4 regions of the Rhizobium sp. NZLR8 genome follow, and region 4 is predicted to be linked to each of the others. Evidence: riboswitches for the same ligand, from Rfam matches in the RefSeq annotation. Region 4 holds a riboswitch; each other region holds the start of a gene.
What was found. Region 4 has a riboswitch for cobalamin ahead of cobU (bifunctional adenosylcobinamide kinase/adenosylcobinamide-phosphate guanylyltransferase). Riboswitches for the same ligand answer to the same signal wherever they lie in the genome.
Positions count from the first base shown of each region.

Region 1: it holds a riboswitch for cobalamin, as region 4 does, so the genes downstream of both, nrdH (glutaredoxin-like protein NrdH) here and cobU (bifunctional adenosylcobinamide kinase/adenosylcobinamide-phosphate guanylyltransferase) in region 4, are expected to answer to the same signal.
Region 2: it holds a riboswitch for cobalamin, as region 4 does, so the genes downstream of both, HJB89_RS15225 (CbtB domain-containing protein) here and cobU (bifunctional adenosylcobinamide kinase/adenosylcobinamide-phosphate guanylyltransferase) in region 4, are expected to answer to the same signal.
Region 3: it holds a riboswitch for cobalamin, as region 4 does, so the genes downstream of both, HJB89_RS12730 (ABC transporter substrate-binding protein) here and cobU (bifunctional adenosylcobinamide kinase/adenosylcobinamide-phosphate guanylyltransferase) in region 4, are expected to answer to the same signal.

Region 1 is NZ_JABDVY010000028.1:14,580-21,610, reverse strand. Features, by position in the region: gene nrdE (class 1b ribonucleoside-diphosphate reductase subunit alpha) at 1-861, opposite strand, end outside; gene nrdI (class Ib ribonucleoside-diphosphate reductase assembly flavoprotein NrdI) at 840-1,244, opposite strand; gene nrdH (glutaredoxin-like protein NrdH) at 1,258-1,479, opposite strand; cobalamin riboswitch at 1,749-1,974, opposite strand; gene HJB89_RS32855 (heavy metal translocating P-type ATPase) at 2,303-4,576, opposite strand; gene HJB89_RS32850 (helix-turn-helix domain-containing protein) at 4,648-5,070, shown strand; gene HJB89_RS32845 (TIGR03862 family flavoprotein) at 5,140-6,366, shown strand; gene msrB (peptide-methionine (R)-S-oxide reductase MsrB) at 6,392-6,874, opposite strand.
Region 2 is NZ_JABDVY010000006.1:30,083-37,113, reverse strand. Features, by position in the region: gene HJB89_RS15250 (helix-turn-helix domain-containing protein) at 1-485, shown strand, start outside; partial or broken gene HJB89_RS33240 (acetate/propionate family kinase) at 520-837, opposite strand; gene HJB89_RS15240 (inorganic phosphate transporter) at 976-2,577, shown strand; gene HJB89_RS15235 (bifunctional diguanylate cyclase/phosphodiesterase) at 2,645-4,216, opposite strand; gene HJB89_RS15230 (histidine phosphatase family protein) at 4,669-5,223, opposite strand; adenosylcobalamin (AdoCbl) riboswitch at 5,301-5,443, shown strand; gene HJB89_RS15225 (CbtB domain-containing protein) at 5,457-5,666, shown strand; gene HJB89_RS15220 (CbtA family protein) at 5,680-6,426, shown strand; gene HJB89_RS15215 (hypothetical protein) at 6,478-7,031, shown strand, end outside.
Region 3 is NZ_JABDVY010000004.1:469,948-476,978, reverse strand. Features, by position in the region: gene HJB89_RS12755 (MYG1 family protein) at 1-527, opposite strand, end outside; gene HJB89_RS12750 (HIT family protein) at 805-1,296, shown strand; gene HJB89_RS12745 (hypothetical protein) at 1,364-1,927, opposite strand; gene HJB89_RS12740 (ABC transporter ATP-binding protein) at 2,029-2,793, opposite strand; gene HJB89_RS12735 (iron ABC transporter permease) at 2,790-3,821, opposite strand; gene HJB89_RS12730 (ABC transporter substrate-binding protein) at 3,827-4,843, opposite strand; cobalamin riboswitch at 5,017-5,273, opposite strand; gene blh (bifunctional sulfur transferase/dioxygenase Blh) at 5,530-6,810, opposite strand.
Region 4 is NZ_JABDVY010000024.1:75,743-82,773, forward strand. Features, by position in the region: gene HJB89_RS32100 (DUF4242 domain-containing protein) at 1-52, shown strand, start outside; gene HJB89_RS33540 (DUF1127 domain-containing protein) at 236-424, shown strand; gene HJB89_RS32110 (adenylate/guanylate cyclase domain-containing protein) at 649-1,821, shown strand; gene HJB89_RS32115 (chloride channel protein) at 1,848-3,638, opposite strand; cobalamin riboswitch at 3,892-4,288, shown strand; gene cobU (bifunctional adenosylcobinamide kinase/adenosylcobinamide-phosphate guanylyltransferase) at 4,420-4,944, shown strand; gene cobW (cobalamin biosynthesis protein CobW) at 4,949-5,998, shown strand; partial or broken gene cobN (cobaltochelatase subunit CobN) at 6,003-7,031, shown strand, end outside.

The DNA.
Region 1 (7,031 bases), on a different contig from region 4:
CATGATATCGGGGTGATGGGCGTTGAGATAGACCGCGCCCGCGCCCTGGCGCGCGCCCAGTTGATTGGCATAGGAGAAGCTGTCTTCGAGCAGCTTCATCACCGGAATGATGCCCGACGACTGGTTTTCGATCTGTTTGATCGGCGCGCCGGCCTCGCGGATGTTCGTCAAGGACAGCGCCACGCCGCCGCCGCGCTTCGACAGCTGCAGCGCCGAATTGATCGACCGGCCGATCGATTCCATATTGTCCTCGACGCGCAGCAGGAAGCAGGAGACGAGCTCGCCGCGCTGTTTCTTGCCGGCATTAAGGAAGGTCGGCGTCGCCGGCTGGAAACGGCCGGAAATGATCTCCTCGACCACGTCGCGGGCAAGTGCCTCGTGCCCACGCGCCAAGGCCAGCGCCACCATGCAGATACGATCTTCGTAGCGTTCGAGATAACGCTTTCCGTCGAAGGTCTTCAGCGTATAGCTGGTGTAATATTTGAAGGCGCCGAGGAAGGTCGGAAAGCGGAACTTCTTGGCATAGGCCTGGTCGAACAGGTCACGCACGAAATTGAAGGAATACTGGTCGAGAACCTCCTGCTCATAATAACCCTCGGTCACGAGGTAATCGAGCTTTTCCCGGAGATTGTGAAAGAACACCGTGTTCTGGTTCACATGCTGCAAAAAATACTGCTTCGCCGCCATGCGGTCCTTGTCGAGCTGGATCCTCCCCTCGTCGTCATAGAGGTTCAACATCGCGTTCAGCGCGTGGTAGTCGAGCGCTTCCGCCGCTTTCAAAGGGCGTTCGCCGGCGGGATGAGCAAAAGTGTTATGCGGTTTTGCGCCCGCATCCCGCGTCAGAGTTGTTCCCGTGTCCAAAATCGTTCCATTCCGTGTTTAACGTTGGCGACATCCGCTTCGGTGCCCAGCAGCTCGAACCTATAGAGGTACGGCACTTGGCATTTCTGTGAGATCACGTCGCCGGCGAGCCCATATGTCTCGCCGAAATTGCTGTTGCCCGCGGCGATCACGCCGCGGATGTGTCCTCGGCTCTCCGCATCGTTGAGGAAACGGATAACCTGCTTGGGAACGGCCCCCTTGCCCCCGTCGCCACTGTAGGTCGGCACAACAAGCACAAAGGGTTCACGAATAAGGAATGCGTCTGCGGCACCTGTTGGAATGCGCGCCGCGCACATTCCAAGCTTGGCGACGAACCGATGGGTATTCTCGGACCGGCTGGAATAATAGACGATCAGCCCCATCGTTCGGCCTCGATCAGGAGAGCGCGCTGATCATGTCGGGACGGAAGCCGGCCCAATGCTGCTCGCCGGCGATGACGACGGGCGCCTGCATGTAGCCAAGGCTGCGGACGCGATCGAGCGCTTCGGCATCCTCGGAGATATCGACGATGTCATAAGCGACGCCCAGGCGGTCGAGGGCGCGGTAAGTGGCGGTACATTGGACGCAGGCCGGTTTGCTGTAGACGGTAATGGTCATGATATTCCTCGTGACGACGCGATTGGGACGCAGGGCATCGATCGGAAATCTCGCGATATCCGTCGAAACATTCTCTGATGGTTTGAACGATGCGGCCTGTTCAGCCGCCGGGCGTGATCCGCCCTCTGCTTAGCGCGGGTTGCGGCCTGAACTGAGATACTGACATGACTTCACCCCGAAGTGGCTCATGCGGAGGATCGAGCGGCCTTGCGAAACGCGACGCGGATATCATCCGCAGCCATGCAACGCGACCTTCCGGACTCCCCGCCCGTGGACGTTTTGTTCGAGGCAGGTCTCCTGGCTCACGGGTCAAAGCATCCTGCCCAGCCTTCCCGGAGCATTATGCTCCAGTGGCCTGAAATCGGACAGTTGCTCGCCGCTTACAGTTGCGGGGGCAGCTCCGGCATAGCCGCGCCATAATGGCGCAACGCACCGTATTCCCGTCTTAGCCTGCGATTCTCACGAATCGAAGGAACCTCGAACACTAGATATGGTACGCGAATCCAAATTCGCGTCAATGGATGGTTTGTGCATTGCGTTACGGCAGGTTTGAAATCACTGCATTCCTGTGAAAAACAGGGATAACGAAAGCTTAAGGAAAACAGGCGGTGGACAAGGCTCGAACGAAGAGAGCCGGTCTATGGCCGCTCTCAGTTTGATGACAAACCTCCCTCTCCGCCTCATCCTCGGCCTTGTGCCGCGGATCTACTGCCTATCGACCGGAGGCAGATGCCCGGGACAAGCCCGAGCATGACGAAAGAGGGGTTGGCGTCCGTTGTCAGCGGTCTACGGTGACGAGCGCCGCAAGGACGTTATCGGATGTTTACATCCTTACTCGAAGCAATCGCAGCGCGTTGATCGTCACCAGCACGGTGGCGCCGGTATCGGCGAGGATCGCCGGCCAGAGGCCGGTGATGCCGGCAATCGTCGTCACCAGGAACACCGCTTTCAGGCCGAGCGCGATGGTAATATTCTGCAGGATATTGCGCATCGTGCGTTTGGACAATTCGATCATCCTTGCCACGTCGCCGACGCGCCCGTGCAGCACGGCGGCATCCGCGGTCTCCAGCGCCACGTCGGTGCCGCCGCCCATGGCAATGCCGATATCGGCTGCGGCCAGCGCCGGCGCGTCGTTGATGCCGTCGCCGACCTTGGCGACGACGAAGCCCTCGCGCTTCAATTCGACGACGACCCGCTGCTTGTCCTCAGGCATCATCTCGCCGCGCCAGTCGATGCCGAGCATGCCGGCAACGGCTGCCGCCGTCCGCTTGTTGTCGCCTGTCAGCATCATCGCCTTGACGCCGGCTGATTTGAGCGTGGCAAGCCCGGCCTGCGCGTCCTCGCGCGGTTCGTCGCGCATGGCGATCAGCCCGGCCGCAACATTGTTGACCAGCAGCACCGAGACGCTCTTGCCCTCGTCGTTCAGGTCAGTGATGCGTGCCTCCTGTTCAGCACCGAGTGCGCCGCGTTCGCGGGCAGCGGGCGGCGACAAAAGATCCAGCGCCTCGCCGCCGGCTTTGCCGCTGACCCCCTTTCCCGGCAGCGCCTCCAGTTCGAAGGCCGGCGGCATGGGAACGCCGTCCGCCTTGGCGCGGTTGAGGATCGCCAGCGCCAGGGGATGGCTGGAGCCCTGCTCCAGCACCGCCGCGCGCGACAAGACTTGCGCCTCGCTCAATCCGAAAGAAATGATATCAGTCACCTGAGGTTTGCCTTCCGTCAGCGTGCCCGTCTTGTCGAAGGCGACCATCGTCACCTTGCCGAGCGTTTCCAGCACCGCGCCGCCCTTCATCAGCAGCCCGCGCCGCGCACCCGAAGAAAGCGAGGCGGCGATCGCCGCCGGCGTCGAGATGACAAGCGCGCAGGGGCAGCCGATCAAGAGGATGGCAAGGCCCTTATAGATCCATTCGCCCCACGACCCACCGAACAACAGCGGCGGAACGATCGCGACAAGTGCGGCGACCACCACCACGCCGGGCGTGTAATAGCGCGAGAACCGATCGATGAAGCGTTCGGTCGGCGCCTTCGATTCCTGCGCTTCCTCCACCAGCTTGACGATACGGGCGATGGTATTGTCGGCTGCGGCCGCGGTGACGCGAACCCTGAGCACCGCATCGCCATTCACGGTTCCGGCAAACACAACGGCATCGACGCCCTTGCGCACCGGCGTACTCTCGCCCGTCACCGGCGCCTCATCGATCGCGCTCTCGCCTGAAATGATAACGCCGTCCGCCGAGATACGATCGCCAGGACGCACCATGATAATCGCGCCGACGGCAAGGCTTTCCGCCGGCACCTCCCGCGTCTGGCCATTGTCTTCGAGCAGCGCGCTCTTCGGCACCAGGGCCGTCAGCGACTGGATGCTTTCGCGCGCCTTGCCCGCAGCCACCCCTTCCAGCAGTTCGCCGACGAGGAACAGGAACACGACAGTTGCCGCCTCTTCGCCTGCATTGATGATGACCGCGCCGACGGCGGCGATCGTCATCAGCATCTCGATCGAAAACGGCGTGCCGGAGAGAGCCGCCATGACGGCGCGCCGCGCGATCGGCACCAGCCCGACCAGCATGGCCACGATGAAGGCATAGGATGCGATCGCCGGCACCAGATGGTCGATAGCATAGGCAGCAACGAGTGCGGCACCCGAAAGGATGGTCAGCCGCCCCTTCTTGCTCTGCCACCAGGGACCGGTCATCGGCGCATGGTCGTGCCCATGCAGCCCCCCGATTTCCTTCTGGCCATGGTCGTGGTCATGATCGTGACCTGCGTGATCATGGCTGGCATGATCGTGATCTCCATGGTCATGGCCCGCATGATCGCCATGATCATGTCCGTGGTCGTGATGATCGTGTGCGCCGTGGCCTTTCGCCGGCGTCGTGCTTCCGGCAAAGGGCGAGACCGAATAGCCGAGCCCCGTCACCTTCTTCTCGATCGCCTTGAGATCGCTGTTGCCGTCGTGCCGGACGGTCATCGTTCCCGCCATCACCGAGACCGAAACATCGGCGACACCCGCCACGCGCCTGACGGCCGTGTCGATCTTGGTCGCGCAGGCGGCGCAATCCATACCGCCAACCCGGTATCGTGTCTCGTTCGTCTCAGCCATGAACCGCTTCCTTGTCAAACAGAAGCATCCCTCCTACATCCTCTAGCGGCTAGAGGTGCAAGAGGAAAATCATGAAAAAGATCACGATCGGCGAAGCTGCACGCCAAAGCGGCGTCAAGGTGCCGACGGTGCGCTATTATGAGAGCATCGGCCTGCTTGCGGCCCCGAGCCGCAGCGAAGGCAACCAGCGCTCCTTCGAGCCTGCCGATATCAACCGCCTCGCCTTCATCCGCCACGCCCGTGAATTGGGCTTCGAAATCGAGGCCATCCGCGCGCTGCTCACGCTGCAGGATGATCCGCACCAGTCCTGCGCCTCGGCCGATGCCATCGCCAAGGCCCGCCTTATTGAAGTCGAGCAACGCATCCGCAGCCTGATGGCTTTGAAGGCCGAACTGGAAACCATGGTGGAAGGCTGCGGCCACGGCCGCGTCGACCAATGCCGCGTCATCGAGGTTCTCGCCGATCACGGCCAGTGCACCCATCCGCACCACTGATTTCCATCCTTGCAGGCAAGGCGCGCCCGCGCCAAAACTGCACGCAGAAAGAATCAGGCGAAGACATCCATGAACCAGAAGCGGATCGCGATTATCGGTGGCGGCCCGGCCGGCCTTGCGGCTGCCGAGCTGCTTTCGCTGTCCGGCCATGCGGTGACGGTCTATGACGCCATGCCGACCTTCGCTCGCAAGTTCCTGCTGGCCGGAAAGTCGGGTCTCAACATCACCCATTCCGAGGACTATGGCCGTTTCACCACGCGCTTCGGTGCGGCAGCCGCCCGCCTGCGCCCCGCGCTTGATGCCTTTACCCCCGATGATATCAGAGATTGGGCAGCAGAGCTCGGGACAGAGACCTTCGTCGGCTCGTCCGGCCGGGTTTTTCCGAAGGTGATGAAGGCCTCTCCCTTGCTGCGTGCCTGGCTCAGGCGGCTGGAGACGCAAGGGACCACGCTTCGCACCCGCCACCGCTGGATCGGTTTTGCCGAAGAGGGTTTTGCCTTTGAAACGGCCGAGGGGCGGCGCATCGTCGATTGCGACGCGGCCCTGCTGGCGCTCGGCGGCGCAAGCTGGCCGCGCCTCGGCTCGGATGCGCGCTGGCAGCCCTGGCTATCGGAGCGGGGCGTTGATATCGACGCTTTTAAACCCGCCAATTGCGGCTTCGTCGTCGACTGGAGCGAAAGCTTCCGCGCACGTTTCGCCGGCGAGCCGGTAAAATCGGTCACCGCCACATCCGAAGCCGGTACCTTTCCCGGTGAATTCGTCATCACCACAAGCGGTATCGAGGGCAGCCTCGTTTATGCCAATGCCGCGGCACTGCGCGACCGACTGCAGAGCCACGGCGACGCCGCCCTGACACTCGATCTCGCACCGGGCCGAACGGCCAAAAGGCTGACCCGCGACCTGGCGCGGCAGGACGCCAAATCGAGTTTTTCAAACCGCCTGCGCAAGGGCGCGGGCCTCGACGGCGTCAAGGCGGCGCTGCTGCGGGAATTCACGCCGGAGTGTGACCGACGCGACCCCGAACGCCTGGCCGCTATGATCAAGGCCCTGCCGCTTCCGGTTCTCGAAACCCGGCCGATCGGCGAGGCGATCTCCTCGGCCGGCGGCATCCGCTGGAGCGGCATCGACGACAGCTATATGTTGAAGGGGCTGCCCGGCATCTTCGTCGCCGGCGAGATGCTCGACTGGGAGGCGCCGACCGGCGGCTATCTCCTCACTGCCTGCCTGGCGACCGGCCGGGCCGCGGCACGCGGCATCGAAGCCTGGCTGCAAGGCACTGGCGCTCGCTGGCACTGAGGCAGCAAACGAGCCCTTCCTTCGATCAGGCCGAGGCTGGATGAAATGTCATGACAAGGCCGTTCATGCAGTAGCGAAGCCCGGTTGGCTTCGGACCATCATCGAAGACATGGCCGAGATGGCCGCCACAACGGCCGCAATGGACTGCCGTTCGCGCCATGCCGAACGTCGTGTCGTTGGTGGTGCCGACGGCATGGTCGAGCGGTGCCCAAAAGCTCGGCCAGCCGGTGCCGCTGTCGAATTTGGTCGCCGAGGAAAAGAGCTTTTGGTCGCAGCCGGCACAGGCGAAATTGCCCTTCCGCTCCTCATGCAGCAGGGCGCTGGTGAAGGGAGCCTCCGTCCCCTCCTGACGCAGGATGACAAATTGATCCGGCGTCAGCAGCTTGCGCCATTCCTCCTCGGTGTGCGTCACCGCAAACGTCTCGCCGGCGATCGCCTTGCCGGCCCCCAAGCGAACCGTAAGCGCTCCGAAAGCGGCCCCCATCAGCAACAATCGTCTGTTTAACATGGTCGGGATCTCCTCGCCTTGCACATCTGTTTCTGCACAGGATTACGGGCGAGAGCGGTCTTTTGTTACACTCTCTGCGTCCAAACACCGAAATGTGATTCCGCCACCTTCGTCTGGAAAACCCGCACGCTGATGAGCGTCAGGGCCGGCTGATTGC
Region 2 (7,031 bases), on a different contig from region 4:
TGCAGACGGTGCGGCGACTGGGCGACGAATTCGAAAATCGCCGCAGCGGCCGCAACGAGACGCTGGGCGCCTACGTGGCTCTGGTGCTGCGGCTGACGGCGAGGATTTCACAGGAGGGAAACAGTGACGAACTTGCGTCGAATGAGAACGAGCGGCGCATGGAAAAGCTAAACGAGCTTCTTCAGCAGCATTTTCGATCGCACAAGCCCGCTTCCTTCTACGCCAGAGAACTCGGAGTTTCGCCGGCACATCTCACCCGGATCGTCCGGTCGATGACTGGCAGCACCCCGCACGCTTTGATCGCCGGCAAACTCGTCGACGAGGCGAAACGCCAGCTCGTTTTCACGCTTGGCAGCGTTCAGGAAATCGGATTTCGGCTCGGCTTTGCCGACCCCGCCTATTTCTCGCGCTTCTTCCTGAAATATACGGGAGAAACGCCGCGGGTCTGGCGCATGAGGGAGAAGGTTCGGCTTGAACGCGCGTAGGGTTTCGGCATTCGGCTACGCAATCGCAGGTCTCGGAATCATTGACGGCATCGTCGAGGGTGATTGCGCGGGTGAAACAGTTGCCGCCGTGCACGACGCGGTGGCCGGCGGCGCGGGTGGCGGCCATGTCGAAATGATCGCCGAGATGCGCAAAGGTCTCATCGATGACGCCGTGCAGGTCTTTCATCACCTCGGCCTTCAACGGCATGTCGAATGTCTGCGATCCCCGGTTTAGTCCGAGTAAGAGCGGCTCGGCGCGGAAATCGATCACGCCCTTGCCGAGGCGCCCCGCTTTGGCGCCATCAATCGCGAAGATATCGATCTTGCTGGGATTGTGACGCCGCATGTTCATGGACGCGCCGGCCGGATATCGGTGACGGTCTATCGTCCGATGTCAGTGGCTCACGGGCCAGACAGGCGTCATGAGAGCTTCACGCGGCGGAATTATTAACAAAAGGCAAATTTGCAAAACGGAATAAGGAACTATGCCATGGCCGATATTGCCCCCAGCCAGGTTCATAGCGACGCTTCCCACCCGCTCCACAGTTCGAATTCGGCCGGCAAATGGTTCTTGCCGGTATTCGGGCTGGTTCTGGTCTGCGGCCTCGGATATGTCGCCTATGCACTCGGACGCGACCTGACAACCGCAGTTGCCGTTCCCTGGATTCTCTTGGGCCTTGCACTGCTGATTGCGCTCGGCTTCGAATTTGTCAACGGTTTCCACGATACGGCCAATGCCGTCGCCACTGTCATCTACACCCGTTCCATGCCGGCGGAATTCGCCGTCATCTGGTCCGGCTTCTTCAACTTTCTCGGCGTACTGACCTCGAGCGGCGCCGTCGCCTTCGGCATTCTGGCGCTGCTGCCGGTGGAACTGATCCTGCAGGTGGGCTCCGGCTCTGGCCTTGCCATGGTGTTTGCGCTGCTGATCGCCGCGATCGTCTGGAATCTCGGCACTTGGTATCTCGGCCTGCCGTCGTCGAGTTCGCATACGCTGGTGGGATCGATCATCGGCGTCGGCCTAGCAAACCAGTTCCTGGCACCAGCCGGCACTGCGACCAGCGGCGTCGACTGGTCGCAGGCGACCAATATCGGCCTGTCGCTGCTGATCTCGCCGCTGATCGGCTTCGGTCTCTCCGCGGTGCTTCTGCTGGTCATGAAGCTTCTGGTGCGCAACAAGGCGCTCTATGCCGAACCGAAGGGCAACCAGCCGCCGCCGCTCTGGATCCGTGCGATCCTGATCTTCACCTGCACCGGCGTCAGCTTCGCCCACGGTTCCAATGACGGCCAGAAGGGCATGGGCCTCATCATGCTCATCCTGATCGGCCTCGTGCCGACAGCTTTCGCACTAAACCGCACGCCCGATGTCAACTATCTTGAAGCCTACAAGTCGGCATCGGTCCAGGTGGAAGCCGCGCTCGGCAAATATGTGAAGCCAGGCGTGACCGTCACCGACTACAAGGCCGAAGTCAGCAACGCCGTCAAGAACAAGACCTGGACGGATGCGACGACGCCGGCCCTGCAGCAATATATTCATCAGACGAGCGCCGAAGTCGCTGGCTTCCCGACGCTCGAAGCGGTGCCGACCAATCTCGTCGGCAACGTCCGCAATGACATCTACTTGATTGGCGAGGCGCTGAAGCTGATTGACAAGCAGAAGCTGTTGCCGATGGATGCCGGCGATCTCCTCGCGGTGACGAACTATCACAAGGCGGTCGACAACGCGACGAAGTTCATCCCGCTCTGGGTAAAGGTGGCGGTCGCGATCGCGCTTGGCCTCGGCACGATGGTGGGCTGGAAGCGTATCGTCGTCACCGTCGGCGAGAAGATCGGCAAGACGCATCTGACCTACGGGCAGGGAGCGGCAGCCGAAGTCGTCGCGATGATCACCATCGCCTCGGCCGATCAACTCGGCCTGCCGGTCTCGACCACGCATGTGCTGTCGTCGGGCGTCGCCGGCACCATGGCGGCGAACGGTTCCGGCCTGCAATGGTCGACCGTGCGCAACATGCTGATGGCCTGGGTGCTGACGCTGCCGGCCTCGATCGCAATCGCCTTCGTGCTCTTCGTAATCCTGCGTCAGGTCTTTTAGAGCAAATTCCAGGAAAAGTGCGAAGCAGTTTTCCGTCCGGAATTGCGTCAAAAAGGTAGGCATAACGTCAGGCCGTTGAGGCTAGACTGGCATTACGATCGCTGATGAAGATGCCCGCCTCGGCGGCGGGCATCGCCTTACCGAAAAGATAGCCTTGGCCGATGTCGCAGCCGAGCTGCAGCAGGAAGGCGAGCTGGCCGTGCTCCTCGACGCCCTCAGCGGTCGTCTTGATGTTGAGGCTCCTGCCGAGTCCGAGCATGGCGCGGACGATTTTTTCCTGACGTTCGTCGTCGCGATAGGTGGCGATGAAGCTTTTGTCGATCTTGATCTTGTCGAAACGATAGCGGGCGAGCTGGGCCAGGCTCGAATAGCCCGTGCCGAAATCGTCGAGTGCGATCTGGATGCCGGCGGCGTGCAGTTCGTCGAGAATCACGGCGGCGATGGCCGGATCCTGGATCAGCGCGTTCTCGGTGATCTCGACTTCCAGGCGCTGCGGCGGCAGCCGGCTTGCCGAAAGCACCTTGAGAATGCGCGAGGTCAACAGCCTGTCTTCCATCTGGACCGGCGAGACGTTGAAAGACAATGTCACATGCTCGGGCCAGGTGAGTGCATCGCTGCAGGCCTGAGCAAGGAGATCCTCGAACAGCGCAGTGATCATGCCGGTTTCCTCGGCGATATCGATGAAGACCGGAGGCGGAATGTTGACGCCATCGTCGCCGATCCAACGCGCCAACGCCTCGAAGCCGCAGAGCTGACCGGTCTTCAGGTCGATCAGCGGCTGATAGAAGGGTTTGATCGCCTTATTGGCGATTGCCGCGCGCAGCCGGGTTTCCAGTGCAGCGCGTTCCGTTACCTTGTCCTGCATTGCAGGTTCGAAAACGAAATAGTGGTTGGGTCCTCGAGATTTCGCCTCGTACATGGCGAGGTCGGCACGATGAGCGGCATCTTCCAGCGGTTCGGCTCGCTCGGCCCAACGGTCATAGCCGACGCTGGCGCCGACTTCGACGGCAAAACCATCGATATGGATCGGCCGGGTGACGGCTTGGATCAGCAGCCTGGCAAAACGCTCCTCGCGCTGCGCCGTCAGAGCAAAGGCGACAATGATGAATTCGTCGCCGCCGAAGCGATAGACGCAATCGGCGTTGCCGAGCGCGCAGATCCGTCTGGCAACCTCGATCAACAGAACGTCGCCGCCCTTGTGACCGACGAGATCGTTGACCTTCTTGAAGCCGTCGAGATCGACGGAGAAGATGGTGACGTTGCGGCTCCACTCTTCGACCTCGTACTCGTCGTCCTTGACTGGCCGTGAGAGAATCTTGCGCTCGAAGGCGTAGCGGTTCGGCAGTTTGGTCAGATGGTCGTGGGTGGCGGTCCAATCGGCCTTCGCCTGAGCGGCGGCGCGCAGTTCGGTTTCCTTGCGCAGGTCGGCGATGCGCAGCACCGAATAGATGAAGCTCATGGCGCCGGCGATACCGAGCGCCAGAACGAGCTTGTCGGCGCCGTATTCGCCGAAACCGGTCATGAAGAAGACAAGGCTGTCGTCAAGCTGCAACAGCGCGCCGAGGAGCCAGAGGGTTATCCCAAGCCCGACAATCGACACGCATTGCCTTCCGGCCTTGCTTTGGAAAAACACCGGCATATGGTCTTCTCCGACTCCACCCGCGCCGAAGTAATCATGAAAGTCTGAAATGTTCGTTGAAACCAGAAGGCGAATTATCAGAGGGGCAGCCTATGGCTGTGCCGTGGAGGGACTGAGGGCGCTTTCGCGGAACCGGGTAAAACGCTGAGCGCGATCGTCGTCGTGGTTGCAGACCGGCAGGCGGGGGAAAGAACGAAGGCGAGCGTGCCGTGGCACCGCTCGCCCTTTTCGTGCTTCAGGCGGTAACGATCAGCAGCGGTACGCTGACGATGAGACCGACCAGAACCGCAATTGTGGCGACACGCACCAAACGCAGGCGCCGCGTGCGCTCCCCACTCCAGTCATATGTCATGTCTTCCATCTCCTTGGGACAAGGAAGTAGTCCCGGTAGAACCGGGTTCAATAGAGATGACGCGATTTGCTTGTGTAAGGCTGGATAAAATGAGGGATCGCTAATGCTGGAATCGCAGAGACCAGCGCCGTCCATTGCTGGTCATGCGAACAATGCCAAGCGGCTCGACGTCGACGAGCCAGAAGGAGGAGAGCGGCGCCTGAAGTACGTACGCGATCGCCGCTCGGATGACGGCCGCGTGGCTGACGGCGATCACATGGCCGCCGAGAGCGGATTCATTGTCCATCCAACCGCCGACACGTGTTCTGAGATCAACAAGGCTCTCGCCCCCGTGCGGAGCCGCTTCAGGATCGCACATCCAGGCCATGAGGTTCTCCGGCTCTTCTGCCTCGATCGCTGCGATCGACCTGCCGGCCCAGCGCCTGTGATCGCAGTCGCGAAGCGCCTGATCTATCCGGGCGTCGAGGCCGAGGGCTTCGGCCGTCTGGCGGGCGCGCAAAGCCGGGCTGGTGACAATACGATCGGCGCGGGGCAGGGCGGTCATCCTGGCCGCTTCTTCCGCGGCCTTGTTGTCCAGCGGTTCATCGAGCGGGAACAGGGCCTTGCGGCTCGCTGCCGTCGCGCCGTGGCAGATCCAGATAAGTCGCGTATTCACGGTCGTTGCGATCTCCGGATAGCGGTGGGAACAGCCCTTCGCCGCTTCATGAAGTTTCGTTGACAGGCTCTTCGGCCTGCAGATATAACCGTGCTGTTGCGGGTTTGGAAGCCGGTGTAAATCCGGCACGGTCGCGCCGCTGTGACCAGCGTGTCGAAGGTTCTTCGCGCTGGAAGTCAGACCCTGCCGCATAAGCACTCTTTCGACTGAACGCGTCATTCCCGGAGGAATACATGTCTGACACCACTTTTGCGCCCGTCGCGGCACCGGCGCCAATCCCGGTAGGAGAAATCCTGCCTTGGGCGATCTTCGGCGGCCTGTTGATGCTGATCGCCATCTATTTCGTCGGCACCGAGGAAGGCGCGATGGCGCTGTTCAACGGCATGTATGTGCACGAATTCGTGCATGACGGCCGTCATCTCCTCGGCTTTCCCTGCCACTAAGGGGGATCCTGACATGGTCGGAAATCTTCTACTTCGCGGCATGCTCGCGGGGCTGATCGCTGGCATTCTGGTTTTTGCTTTCGCGCATATCTTCGGCGAGCCGCTGGTCGATGCGGCGATCGCCTTCGAGGAGGCGAGCGCCCAGGCGGCGGGCGAAGCTGCCGAACCTGAGATCGTCAGCCGTGCCACGCAGGCCGGTCTTGGCCTCTTCACCGGCGTCATGGCCTACAGCATTGCCGTCGGCGGGCTTTTCGCGCTCGCTTTCGCTTTCGTGCACGGCCGCATCAGCAGGCTTTCGGCACGCGGCACCTCGGCGGTCATCGCCCTTGCCGCCTTCGTGGCGATCGTCGTCGTTCCCGGTATCAAGTATCCGGCCAATCCGCCGGCGGTCGGCAATCCCGATACGATCGGCGTCAGGACCGAGCTGTTCTTCCTGATGATCGTCGTCTCGATCGCTGCTTTGATTGCCGCGGTGGCGCTGTCGCGGCGCCTTTCCGAGCGTTTCGGTCTGTGGAACGGGGCGATCATCGCCGGCATCACCTATCTCGTCTTCATGGGCCTGGTGCTCTATTTGCTGCCGTCGATCAACGAAGTGCCGGAGAAGTTCTCGGCGATGGTGCTCTGGCGTTTCCGCACGACCTCGCTCGGCATGCAGGTGATCCTCTGGGCAACGCTCGGTCTTGGCTTCGGAGCGCTGGCGGAAAAGCTGCTTGCCGTGAAGGGCGGGCAGCGGGCTCGACCGGCACCGGCATTTCACTGAACGCATCGAGGGGCGCCGCCTTGCCGGCGCCCTCAAGTTTTTCGAGCGAGTATGAAAAGCAGCAAAACCATATCGATTCTGTCGACGGCGTTTGCCGCCGCCGCTTGGTTTTGTGCGGTTGGCGAAAACGCGCTTGCCCATAGCCGCAGCGTCGGCGGCAGCGATACCGGCCTCGATATCCCGGAAATCTCGCATGGCGAGATGGCGGTGATTTCAGACTACCGCGGCGAAATTGTCGGGTTGGCGTCACGCGCGACTGATACAAACGAGCTGTTCCGGCGCGTTCTGAACTATGCCGAAATCCAATATTCCTATTGTCTCTGGGGGCGGATGCCGGGCAGCGTGAGCGACGAGGAGAGCCCGTTCAACGAATGTGCTCATGCTTATCTCGCGGCGGCCAAGGCGGTATTGCTTGAGATGCGTGAGATGCCGCGGGAGGCCGTTGCGGCTAATGAAATCATTTCCGCGGTCGATGCCGACATGGTGCGGCGCAGCCTGGCGCTCATCACTTGCAGGTTCAGCGGCGAGGCCTTCAACACAGCCGATGTCGTCAAGCCGCGCTGGAGCAAAGTGCCGTTTCATCCCGCCAGCATGGCGTCGCTGAC
Region 3 (7,031 bases), on a different contig from region 4:
CTCGCCTCGACGAAACTGCGGGCAATGGCAAGAGCCGCATGGAAGGCGCGATCGTCTGCCTCGGGGTCCGCTTCGTCGAAAACCGGTTTCAGGGTCTCCAGCAGCGCCGGCAGCGTTAGCCCCGCCAGCGGTCCCGAGGGGCTGAGCGCACCGTTGTCGGTCAGATCGATCGGCAGCACGAAGCCGGCATCGAAAGAGCCATGCACCACATCGACATGTGTTTCGGGAAGGCCGGAGGCTGCGAGATAATCACGGCCGTAATGCTTCCAGATCAAGCCGAACGAGCTGTAAGGCTGGCCATCGTCGCGCAACGGCGCGCCGCGCTGGTGGTGATCGAATATCCCGGCATCCGGGTCATAGACGCCGCCGACATCGTAGATGATCCGGTCTTTGCCCGGCGTGATCCATTCCGACGCCCGGCTGCGGACGATACGCGCCTGCGGGAAAAGCCGGGTCAGGATGGCGCTCGACAGCAATTCATCGGCATGGAAGCCACCGGAATGGGTGACGAGGAAATCGGGGATCATGGGAGCTATGCGCCTTGTCGTTCGCGGAGGGTCCGCTTGCAGGTCGGAACCAGATAGCCGTTGCTGGCGACGATCTCAACCCGTCTTTGGCGCATTTCAGCCAGCACAGTGCCGACCGCCGCCCGGCGGCCTCCGAACCCTGGCATACGGATAACAACCGCCGCGAAGCCAAAAACAAATCCTGGTCGATCTCCCGGATCGCCGTTGCAGCCTTCGCAAAACTGCTTAGTCTCCGGCGTCGCAAATATGCATTTGCGAAGACCGAAAGAGGCAGCGCTTGGAGATTCCTCAGCACTTTCATGTCGCCGAGACCGCGGGATGGCTTGTGAACCACCGCATGAACTCCGCCCTTCCCGGCTATCTCATGATCGGTTCCAAGACCGACACGACCGACCTGTCGGATTTGCCCGAAACGGCGTTGGGCGAATTCGGCCCATTGCTCGCAAGAGCGCAGAGCGCGCTGAAACAAGAATTGAATGCTCTCCGCATCTATATCGGCCGATACGGGCACACGCCCGGTTATCCGATCCATTTTCATGTGATCCCGATATATGACTGGGTGGAGGAGTTGTTCTGGAAGGACAGCCGATATCGCCTGCTTGATAATTTTGCAGAAGGACCGGGAGAAACCGCAACGGACGGCGCGGAACTGACGCTGTTCGTCTGGCGCGAGTTTTGTGAACGCGCGGTCCCGCCACCGGTCAGAGGGCCGTCGGTCTCAGAGGTCATTGCGTTGTTGCGAGAGGCAATGCGGTTTCAGGCGCCTTAGTCCTTGTGCTCAAGCAGTCGGAACTGCGCAGCAGTTTTGGCAGAACGACGTGCATGAAGTCAGACGCCTAAAGCAGCGCCGGTCCCGGCTGTCTTGCAACCAGCGCACGGCCAGCCGCCGCGCCGGCATGAAGGCAGATAAGGCCGATCGCGGCCAAGGAATTGATCAACAGAATACTCGCTACGACCGACGCCGAAAACGCGCTCTCGCCTGACGGAAGCACCGCCGTTGCGGCAAAGAGTACGCCTTCATAGGCAACGAAGCCGGCCATGAAGGCGCCAGCCGCGGTGACGGCAAGGTCCGCCGCGAGACGAAGCACTCCGAGCGCTGCCGCCAGAGATGCGATTGCAGCGATACCGATCGCCAAGCCCCAGGCATAACTGTCCCAAGTCTGGGGATAACCGAGCAGGAGATATCCGACCATCTGGTTGGCGAGCCAGGCCAGCAAAACCGCCGTCACCGCCATCCGCCGAGGAAGAATGACCGCTGACACCGCCGCCAAGGCCACGAAGGGCGTCACGCAGGCAAAAAGCAGGCTGAGAGCGACGCTAGCACCTGAAATGATGACGACCCAGGCGACCGCGAAACCGGGAACGACCGGGCGCAGGGGAAACTGATTTCTTTCGAGCATCGCGAAACTCCGTTCCACCGGGCGCGCGCGCCCCAGGAAATCATACGCCAGTCCTGGAAAAATGCCAGTAAGCCTCTCCCTGAGAACGAATTCCCAGCCGCTCAATCCATGACGTATTGGATATGATGCCGGCCATGCACGGCCGATTTCTGGACATGGGCGCGAACGCCGAAAACACGGGCGATCATATCCTCCGTCAGCACATGCTCCGGTGCGCCCGAGGCGACGACCTCGCCCTTCTGAAGCACCGCCAGGCTGTCGCAGAACATCGCCGCCAGGTTGAGATCGTGCAGCGCGACGATGCAGGTGATGCCGAGTTTCGAGATCAGTTGGAGAATGTCGAGCTGATGCTGGATATCGAGATGATTGGTCGGCTCGTCGAGCAACAACTCGCTCGGCGCCTGCGCCAGCGACCGCGCGATATGGACACGCTGGCGCTCGCCGCCCGACAGCGTCTGCCAGAGCTGGCCCGCCCGCTCCCCCATGTCGACCCGTAACAAGGCCTCATCGACCGCGGCATCGTCCTCCGCGCCCCAGGGCGAGAGCAGCCCGCGATGTGGCGTGCCGCCGAGCCGCACCACGTCGCGCACCGTCAGCTGCGTATCGGTCGTCGACTGCTGCTCGACGAAGGCGATGCGCCGCGCAAGGGCTGCGCGTGACAGCGAGGCGATATCGTCTTCGCCCAGCCGGATGACGCCACTGCGGACCTTCCGCAGCCGGCAGATCAGCCTGAGCAGGCTCGATTTGCCGGAGCCGTTCGGCCCGAGCAGACCGAGCACCTTGCCCTTTGCCACCGTCAGGCTGACGCCGTTGACGATGACCGTGTCGCCGGCGGCGAAACTCACCGCATCGATGGTAATGCTCATGCACTCCTCCGGACGCGATAGAGGATGACGGCGAAGGCCGGCGCGCCGAAGAGCGCCGTGACGACGCCGATCGGCAGGACCTGCTGCGGGATGATGATGCGCGAGACGATATCGGCGCCGACCATGTAGATTGCGCCGCCGAGCGCCGTTGCCGGCAGCAGCCGCCGATGGCCCGGCCCGACGAGAAAGCGGGCGGCATGCGGAATGACGAGGCCGACGAAGCCAATCGAGCCCACCACGCTGACGACGCTTGCCGTCATCGCCGCCGTCAGGCCGAACAGCAGGATCTGGACGCGGCGCACGGCAATGCCGAGCGAGGCCGCCGCGTCCGTGCCGAAGGCGAAGGCGTCGAGCGCCCTGACATGGGCCATGCAGATGACGAAGCCGGCAAGCGCGATCGGCACCGAGAGATAGACATCCGGCCAGCGCACGCCGCTGAGCGACCCCAGAAGCCAGAACAGGATGCCGCGCGCCTGCTCGGCATTCGCCGATGTCGTCACGATGTAGGAGGTCAGCGCATTGAAGAGCTGCGAGCCGGCGACGCCGCAAAGGATGATGCGCTCGCCGGTTCCCCCCGCACCCGTCGCAAGGAAGCCGACCAGCAGAAACGCGATGACCGCGCCGATGAAGGCGCCGCTCGACAGGCCGAAAACACCGTAGCCGAAGCCGAGGATCATCACGCAGACCGCTCCCGTCGAGGCGCCGGCGGAGATGCCGAGCACGTAGGGTTCGGCCAGCGGATTGCGCAGCAGCGCCTGCAGCACGGCGCCACAGAGCGAGAGCGACGCGCCGGCGCTGGCCGCAACCAGCGCCCGGCTCAGCCGATAATCCCAGACGATGCCCTGGTGGATGCGGCTGAGCTCGAAATCCGTGCCGAACAGCCGGTTCGACACCGCCTCCGCCGTGGTCGCTAGCGGGATCGCGATCTCCCCGATCGAAACAGCGAGATTGATCATCAGCCCGAGAAGCAGAAAGGCAGAAATGGTGAGCGCGCCAAGCGCCCACCATCCGTGTTGTCTGCCCGACATTGCCTTCACTGCGAGAGACCGAAGGACTTGATGCCGTTCGCCAAGGTCTCGATGCCGTCGATCGTACGGATCGTCGGGTTCATCGATTGCGCGTCCATCATCACGAAGTGCTCGTTCTTGACCGCGTCAAGCTCCTTGGTCACCGGGTCGTTCTCGAGAAAATCGATCTTGACCTTCGGATCGTCGGCGGCGTAGCGGCGCCGGTCCATGGTCGCCAACACGATAACCGCCGGGTTCGCCTGAGAAATGGTTTCCCAGCCGACCAGCGGCCATTCCTCTTCGGTTGTCACGACATTCCTGGCGCCGATCGCCTTCAGGATATAGGCAGGCGCGCTGTTCTTGCCAGCGATGAAAGCATCGCCATTGACTTGCTTGCTGGAGAACCAGAAGACGATGGGCAGGTTCTTGCCCGATGCGCCTGATATCGACGCGACGGCATCCGCCTCGCGCTTCTTCAACTTGGAAATCAGCCCATCGCCGCGCTCCTTCACGTCGAAGATCTCCGAGAGCTCGGCGATCTCACGGTAGACCAGCTCCATCGTGAACAGCTCCTTGCGCACACCGTCGCCGCCATCGGCGTTGACCTTGGCGACGCAATCGGCCGGCGCGAGATAGGTATTGATCCCGAGATCCTGGAACTGCTCCCGCTTGCCGACGGAGCCCTGCGCGCCGACATGCCATGCGAACTCGGCCGCCACCAGATCCGGCTCCTGCCCAACGACGGATTCGAAGCTCGGATCATTGTCGGCGAGACGCTTTATCTTGCTGTTAGCCTCGGCATATTGCGGCAGGACGGGACCGACCCAGACGGCCGTACCAGCAATCTTCTCGGCAAGGTCGAGCGAGAAAAGAATTTCAGTCATGCCCTGGCCAATCGAAACGATCTTCGACGGCGCCTTCTGGAACGTCACCTGCTCACCGCAATTGGTGATGGTCAAAGGATATTGGGTGGCGGCAAGGCTCGGTGCCGCAAGGCCGATCAGCCCGAAGGCAAATGTCATGGTGGCGAGAATCTGGCGCATGAAAAACCTCGATTGAAGGGAAAAAGCATGGTTATGCCGCACGCGCGGCCGAAGGCACGGTGATACGTGCGCTAACCGCAGGAGGCCCAATCGAGACGGATGCATGCCGAAATTCGGCGAAGGTTCAGAAGGTCAATCATGTCTGTTCCTTGTCCGGGCATCCCCGCCCGGTTGATTGGATCGTGATTGACGGCAGGTCTCCTGGCTTGCGGATATCCGTCGGTTCATCCGCCTTCCCGCGATATCTCGCAGTGGCAGGGCTATAAGCCCTTCAGAGATGGCCAGTCGCTGGCCACACCTGAGATGATCGACAATCCGCATACAGTTGCGGGGGCAGCCACGGTCTCGGTTCCTACTGGGTCGTCCTTACCGTGTTCCCTATTAATCCCCTTGGAGTCATCTTCAGGGAACCGTCGCCCCCAGTTACGTCGCCTGCCCGCAAGACGTCAATGCCTATTGCGGAGGATTGGGTTCGTGCGGGTGAAAAATAGAGACGGAACGTAGGGGCCTTGTTGGCCGGTGTAATATCTGCATCCTCGCCTCCTCAGTATGAGGCTCTCTTGAGCGTTGGCGCCGCTTTCTCCCGTTCCCGCTGTCGTGAGCGCGGCATCCGCCAACGTCCCTGATGCTGATGTGCGCAGCCCGAGAGGGCGAAACCTCGGAGCACGCCGCAACGCTACTTCTTGCTACAACGCATCCAGCGGTATCTTCAGATACCGCCGCCCATTTCCCTCCGGCTCCGGCAATCTGCCTCCCCGAATATTCACCTGTAGCGCGTGCAACATCAGTTTCGGCTTCGGCAGCGTGCGGTCGCGCGCCTGGCGCAGCGCCACAAAGCCGGCCTCGTCGATGCCTGATATATGCGGGTTACCGTTTTTCTGGGCGGCCACCCTGCTTTCCCAGCGCGCGTGGCGTCCGCCGGGCTGATAGTCGTGGCCGGAAAAGAGCCGGGTCTCATCGGGCAGCGACAGGATGACCTGGATCGAGTGCCAGAGGGCGCTGGCGCTGCCGCCGGGGAAATCCGTGCGCGCCGTGCCGGAATCCGGCGTAAATACGGTGTCGTGCACGAAGGCGGCGTCGCCGATCAGATAGGTCACCGAAGCAAGCGTATGGCCGGGCGAAAACATCACACGGGCTTCAAGCCCACCGATCTCGAAGGTGTCGCCATCGGCAAACAGCCGGTCCCACTGCGAGCCGTCGGTTTCGAGTGCCGGCAAGTTGTAGATCTCCTTCCAGAGCACCTGGACGTCGGTGACATGGGCGCCGATCGCCGTCGGCGCGCCGGTCTTTCTCTTGAGGTAATGCGCGGCGGAGAAATGATCGGCATGCGGATGCGTGTCGAGGATCCACGCGACCGTCAGCCCCTCGCTGTCAATATGAGCGAGGATGGCGTCGGCATTCGCCGTTCCCGTCGCGCCCGACATCTCGTCGAAATCGAGCACCGGGTCGATGATGGCACAGCGTTTTGTCACCGGATCTGAAACGACATATTGCACGCTGCAGCTGCGGGGCTCGAAGAAGGCCTTCACACCGGCCGCCTGCCCAGCCCGCTTTTCCAGCCAGCGGCGTGCGCCGGCAAGATCGAAGCCGAGTCTTTGGCCGAAGACCTCGACCTCTCCGGGCTGCATCCGCCCGTCGAGCACCTCTCCCAGCACATAGAGCGTCAGCGCCCGTGTGCCGCTCTTGCAATGAGCGACGACCGGCCCCTTCGCCTGCGTCATCGCCATCTGGAAAGCGCGGATATCGGCCTCGGTGATCTCGGCCCCTTTCACCGGCACGAAGCTGTAGGCGAGCCCCGCGGCAGCAGCAGCAGCCTTTTCCGCGGCATTGCCGGGCTGCCCCGGCTCCTCGCCATCCGGCCGGGCATTGATGACGCCGGCAAAGCCGTTTGCCGCAAAAGCGGCAAAGCCCGCGGCATCGGGCTGTCCCGTCACCGATATCAGCTCATTGACCCTCACGGATGTCATCGAAGCCCCCATGCTACGTGCATCATGCAGTATCGCATGTATATCGATACAATCTCACAAGTATATTGCCGAGCGCAAGAATAGCCGCCTGGCGTTCCCCGCGCCTGCGGCCAGTCCGCAAACCTGAATGATGCCGGCTACGCCATCGAAGCCGCCTTCAACCGCGCCTTCTCCCGCGCCTTCGCCATCCCGCCGGTCGCCTGGCGGGCGATGGCGCGGGA
Region 4 (7,031 bases):
CCGCGTGACGGAGATCACGAGCCTCATCGGCCCTCATTCGGCCGCGCGTTAAACACCGCGTTCGATGGCGCGCGCGGCAAGCCCACTTTCCGCAAACCGATTTCGAGGTGATGCGCCGGGGCGCGGGAGCTGGCCGGCGGACGAGGCGCCGGCCGGCTCGCAGGCGCAGCGATCTTGGGATCGGCGCACGACTCTAGGGGACGATCATGAACGAGAAGCTCTAGGCGCGTTCGAATTGCGACTGCGCAAAGCGGTGCTGCTGCTGTTTTCTCCGGCTCGTAACTTCATCCTGTGGCAACGACGGCAGTCGGTGGAAAATCGGCTTGGCGCGCTGTCGGACCACATGCTGAAGGACATTGCGGCGTCGAGAAGCGAGATCCCGTTCGTCGCCTCGCGGGATGGAGACTGGAACAGATTCCGCTGACCGAGCAGCCCTTTGCACATCGAAGCGAGGCAAAACGCTCGACGAGAAAAGGCCAGAATTCCGCATCACTCCCATTCGCCCGGGTGTAGTATAACGACGCGAAGCAGGTTAATGAACGGCAGGTGTAAGACCGCTCGTTGAGCGCCCGTTGTGCCGTTCTGCTCATCGGGCTCGAGGGCGAAATGGCCATTGCCGGTTCTCGGTCCTCATGCGGAGATTGAAAAATTAAAAATCATATTCAATGGCTTATAGAGCAGGGGATCACCAGCGAGCATATTGGCGACCTCGTCGCCGGTCTGTGCGACCGGCTGATCGCGGACGGATTTCCGATCTGGCGGGCGAGTATCAGAATGCCGTCCCTCCATCCCATGTATCGCGGCGTTTCGGCTAATTTCATGCGGGGCGGTGCGACTGTCCTTGAAAATGCGGAGCACGGCAGTGAGACGGAACGTGACTTCGAGAAGACGCCGATCTTTCACCTTTTGAGCCGCGGCGAAACAAAGGGGCGATGGAACCTGGCGAGCGGCGAGGGGCTCGATTACAGCGAACTCAACGAATTCGCGCTCGCCGGTGGCACGGATCACGTGATCAGCCTGTTCGAATTCCCGAAGGAAGTCGCGCTGCGCGGGCTCGGATTCTCGCTGACGAGCGACGCGCCGGGCGGATTTTCCGATCAACAGCTGGCGATCATAGAAGAGCTGTTCCCGGCGCTGGGGCTGGCGGCTTACCGCGTGGCGGTTTCGAAGACCGCGACCGATATCCTCGCCGTCTATACCGGCGCCAGGACCAGTGCGCGCATCCTTGCGGGCGAAACCCGCAGGGGAATGGGTGGCTCCATCGATGCCGCCATCCTGCTTGCCGACCTCCGCAATTTCACGGCGCTGACCGAGGCCTACCAGCCAGGCGAGATCGTCGGGTTTCTCAACGAGCATTTCGAGCTGATCGACCGGCATGTCGAGGAAAATTCCGGCGAGATCCTCAAGTTCATGGGCGACAGCGTGCTGGCGATCTTTCCGACGGACGCCGAGGATCCGCAAAGGGCGTGTAAGGCTGCGTTGGCTTCGGCACAGAATCTGCTGAAGGCAAACGAAGAGCTCAATCGCGAGCGGACGCGCAATGGAGGCCCCGATATCGGCATCGATGTCGTGCTGCATCTCGGCGAGCTTTTCTACGGAAATGTCGGCGCTCACGGCAGGCTCGACTTCACGGTGATCGGCAGGGCGGTCAACGAGGCTTCGCGGCTGGAGAAACTCTGCGGTACGCTTGAGCAGCACCTTCTGCTGTCGGAGAGTTTCGCGGCCAACTGTACGGTGGCTTGCGAGTATCTCGGGTCGTTCGAATTGCGTGGAGTTTCAAAGCGGGCCGACGTCTTCAAGCTCGCCAACTCTGTGTCATGAAGCGCCGATCAAAGGCGCGACCAAGTTCAGATCTCGCCTGAGACCTCACGACGGCGACGGTCAAGTTCTTCACTGTAGCGGCGCAGCGTATAGCTTTCGCTGAGCTGGCCGATCACCTTGCGTTCGATCAGGTTGTTGACGACGGCGAGTGCTTCGCTTTCGCTCTTGTCGAAGATCGCCGCCGCCTGCCTGGCATTCATCTGTGGCTGTAGGAAATCGTTGCGGTAGTGGATGAAATCGGCAAGCGTCTTGCCCTCGTCCTGCACGTCGGTCGGGTTGGCGTAGATCTCCGGCACCAGCACGAGGCCTGCATATTTGTCGCTCTCCTCGACGAGGATGACGCGCTGGGTCGAGCCGATCGGGAAGGCCTGCTTGAATTCCTCCAGCGAAATACCCGCCCTTGCCGTCTTGACGTCGGCGCGCATCAGCTTGTCCACTGTCAGGTTACGGATCCAGCCGACGTCGTGGGCGCTGCGGATGCTTTCGCCGCGCAGGTGGAAGCGCCAGGTGGCGAAGGAATAGCCGAAGGTTGAGCGGACGACGAGTGAGGAGGTGATGACGGCGGCGAGCACCAGGGCGGTGATCGGAAAATCGCCGGTGATTTCGAGCGCCAGGAACGTCATCGTCAGCGGCCCGCCGATGACGGCGACGGCGAGCGAGCTCATGCCGACGACGGCATAGATGACGGGCGTCAGCGTCGCATCGGCGAAATAGGGGCCGCAATAGGCAAAGAGCTTGCCGAGCAGGGCGCCCATGAACAGTGAGGCGAAGAACAGGCCGCCCCTGAAGCCGGAGCCGATCGAGATCGCCGAGGCCAGGGATTTCAACAGGAAGAGGCCGATCAGCGCCGGGATCGCCACCTCGCGGGAGAGATTGAGATGCAGCGCGCCGTGGCCGGCCGAGAGCACCTGTGGCGAAATCATCGCCAGAAGTCCGACGACGATGCCGCCGAGCGCCGGGCGGAAGGGCGGGGCGATCGAGCTCTTGCGCGCCAGCTCCTCGACGAAGGAGACGCCCTGCATGATCAGGATGCCGACGCCAGCGCAGAAGCCACCGAGCAGCATAGCCGGGATATAATCGGCCGGCACGACTGCGCCGAAGCTGCCGATGTCGATGGTGAAATCGCCGTGGGTGAGCAGCCTTGCGATGAGGGTGGAAACCAGGGCCGAGACGACCACAGGGGTCAGCGAGACGATCGTATAGGTGCCGATGATCAGCTCGAAGGCGTAGAAGGCGCCGGTCAGCGGCGCGTTGAAGGCAGCGGCGATAGCGCCCGCCGCGCCGCAGCCGACGAGGGTGCGCAGATCGGAGCGGCGAAGCTGCAGCTTCAGGCCGAATTTCGAGGCGAGGCCGGCGGCAAGCTGGGTATAGCCGGCCTCGAGGCCGACGGAGGCGCCGAACCCGTTGGAAATCAGGTTCTGCACGGCAACGATGATGCTGTCGGTCAAGGACAGGCGGCCGCCATGCAGCGCATTGGCCTCGATCGGGTCAACCATCGGTTTCTTGCGCCGTTTCGCCAGTACGAACAGCAACAGGCCGAGCAGGACGCCACCGATGACGGGGGCAGTGAGAAGCAGCAGCTTGTCGTCGATCACCGACGAGCTCAGCCGCTCGCTGTCGTCGATGCCGAAGACCATCTGATGCAGTTGATTGGAGACGTAGCTCATGCCGGTGACGGCGAGACCCGAGGTGATGCCGACGACGGCACCCGCCAGCGACAGGCCGACCTCACTGCGGCGGGTCAGCGCCCGCAGCCGCCCCGGGTCGAAGAAAACACGCAGCGCTCGGAACCGGCGCCGATCCAATTTCATAAGCATGGCAAGACAACTAGGCAGGAAGAGGCCCGGTCAAGGGCGATGGCGCAGTCCGCTTGCAGTGCAATTGTGGCGAAAAGCCGGCGCCCTGGATAAATATTTGTGACGTAAGTATCTGATAAATGACGATGTTTTAGGTAGGGTAAGTCGTGTTGCTGGCGTTGCCTCGCCTGTCTAGCCACTGCCGGCCGTCGAGGGCGGTTGACTTCACCCCTGAGCTTGCCTAACCATCCCTCAACGGATGGTCACCTGACCATCCTCGGATATAACGGATGGTTCCGGATCGGTGTTACGCCTTCCGGATGAAAAGGGAATGTGACGGGGCGGACCCAAGCCGGGCGCCTTCATCACAGCCGACCCCGCGACTGTAGAGCGGTCAGGGTCTTCCATCCGGCATCGAGCCCTTCCGGCCGGCGGCTTGCAATAATGCAAGCGGGCGGGACGGGCGACATGCCGGAAAAGCCACTGGACATGCATGATGATCAACCGGGGTCGGACGCCTCTTAAGTCTACGAATCGTCCACCTTTTCATCGATGCAGCCGGGAAGGCGAGGCAGATCCGCTGGCACGATCAGGGCGACCGGTTTCCGGTCTGCCCCGATCGCGGCCGATAACCGCGAGCCAGGAGACCTGCCATCCCGTGCCGGGCGAGAAGCCCAACCCTGGGCAAGAGGCCCGCTGCCAGCACGGAGGTTGTTTTGGCTGAACGATTGAATTCGGCGCGGCCTTGTGCGGCGCGATCGAGTGGGTGGGGTGCGGCATCCCACCAAAGGGGCGTCTGCGCATGACGACCGCTCCCTCCAACACCGTCTTCATCCTCGGCGGCGCCCGTTCGGGGAAATCCCGCTTCGCCGAGTCCCTTGTCATTTCGATCGGCCTCGACCGCCATTATCTCGCGACCGGCCGCGCCTGGGATGAGGAAATGCAGGCGCGCATTGCCCAACATAGAGCCGATCGCGGCCCGTCCTGGACGACGCATGAAGAGCCGCTCGATCTCGTCGGCAAGCTTGACGCTATCGACCGCGAGGGCGGCGTCGTGCTCATCGATTGCCTGACACTCTGGGTCACCAATCTGATGATGGATGAGCGCGATATGGCGGCGGAATTTGCCGCGCTCACCGATTTTCTGCCGCAGGCGAAGGCGCAGCTCGTTTTCGTTTCCAATGAGGTCGGCCTCGGCATCGTGCCGGATAATCGCATGGCGCGGGAATTCCGCGATCATGCCGGCCGGCTGCACCAATCAATTGCGGCCAAGGCCGCCGAAGTCTATTTCATCGCGGCAGGCCTGCCGTTGAAAATGAAGGGTTAAGTTCATGAACCAGCAGAAAATTCCCGCAACCGTCATTACCGGCTTTCTCGGCGCCGGCAAGACGACGATGATCCGCAACCTGCTCACCAATGCCGGCGGCAAAAAGATCGCGCTCATCATCAACGAGTTCGGCGATCTCGGCGTCGATGGCGAGGTGCTGAAGGGCTGCGGCGCTGACAATTGCACCGAGGACGATATCATCGAGCTGACCAATGGCTGCATCTGCTGCACCGTCGCCGACGATTTCATCCCGACGATGACGAAGTTGCTCGAGCGTGAACAGCGGCCCGACCATATCGTCATCGAAACCTCGGGCCTTGCCCTGCCGCAGCCGCTGGTCGCGGCCTTCAATTGGCCTGACATTCGCACCCAGGTGACGGTCGATGGCGTCATTACCGTGGTCGACAGCGCGGCTGTCGCCGCCGGCCGTTTCGCCGACGACCACGATGCCGTCGAGGCGGCGCGCGGCGCAGATGAATCGCTCGATCACGAAAGCCCGATCGAGGAGTTGTTCGAGGATCAGCTGACTTGCGCCGATCTGATCGTACTCAACAAGACCGACCTGATCGACGCTGCCGGCCTTATCAGGGTTCGCGACGAGGTCGCCTCCCGCACGGTGCGCAAGCAGGTGATGATCGAGGCGAAAAATGGCGAGGTGTCGGCCGGAATTCTGCTCGGCCTCGGCATCGGCACGGAGGACGATGTCGCCAACCGCAAATCGCATCACGAGCTGGAGCATGAGGACGGCGCGCCGCACGACCATGACGAATTCGACAGCTTCGTCGTCGAACTCGGCCCGGTCGCCGATCCCGCCGGCTTCATTGCTGGCCTGAAGACGATTATCGCCGACCATGACGTACTGCGTCTCAAGGGTTTCGTCGATGTCGCCGGCAAGCCGATGCGCCTGCAGATCCAGGCCGTCGGCAGCCGCATCGACCATTATTTCGACCGTGCCTGGGCCCCGAGCGAAACGCGCGCCACGCGCCTCGTGGTCATCGGTCTGCACGAGATGGACCAGGACGCTGTTAGGGCGGCGATCGAGGCGCTGGCGTAATCCCATGCATCTGCTTCTGGCCCAACAGGGAACGATCAGCGACTGCGAGGAGGCGATCGACCTCGGGCAGACGCCGGGCGATATCGTGTTCCTGTCGGCCGCCGACAGCGAGCTTGCCGCCATCGCAGCCGCCCATCGCGAGCATGGGGCGGCGCCTTCGCTGAGACTTGCCAGCCTGATGAGCCTCAAGCATCCGATGTCGGTCGATACCTATGTCGAACGCACGGCGCGGCATGCCAGGCTCATCATCGTGCGTGCGCTCGGCGGTGCCAGCTATTTCCACTATACGCTGGAGGCGCTGCACGCGGCAGCGTCCCGCGCCGGTGCGCTGATTGCGGTCTTGCCGGGCGATGCCCGGCCGGATGCGGGGCTCGTTCCTTTTTCCAACGTTGATCTCGACGATATGAATGCGCTCTGGGCCTATCTGATCGAAGGCGGCGACGCCAATGCGCGCGGCTTTCTCGATTATGCCTCGGCGATGTTGTCAGGTGCCGAGAAGCCGGCGCCGGCAGTGCCTTTGATGAAGGCGGGCATCTGGTGGCCGGGGCGGGGGCTGATCGGGGTGCAGGAGTGGCGGCAGGTTGCCGGTTCGCATGTCGCGCCGCCTTCGTCCGTCGAGCAGGGGGGTATCCCACATTCGACGGAGGAGGTGGCGTTTGGGCCAATCGTCGCCATCAGCTTCTACCGCGCCCTCGTCCAGAGCGGCGAGACCGCCCCGATCGAGGCACTGGTCGAAGCGCTGGCGGCGCTCGGCCTGCGGCCACTGCCGGTTTTTGCCTATAGCCTCAAGGACCCCGTCTCGACAGGTATTCTCGAAAGCGTGTTTGCGGCACTGAAACCCGATGTCGTCATCAACACGACCGGCTTTGCCGTCTCGGCACCAGGTGCTGACCGGCAGCCGACGGTGCTGGAAGCGAATGGGGCGGTGGTGCTGCAGGCGATCCTGTCGGCCTCGTCGCGGGAGGCTTGGGCCGCTTCCGCGCAAGGCTTGTCGGCACGAGATCTCGGCATGAACGTGGCGCTTCCTGAAGTC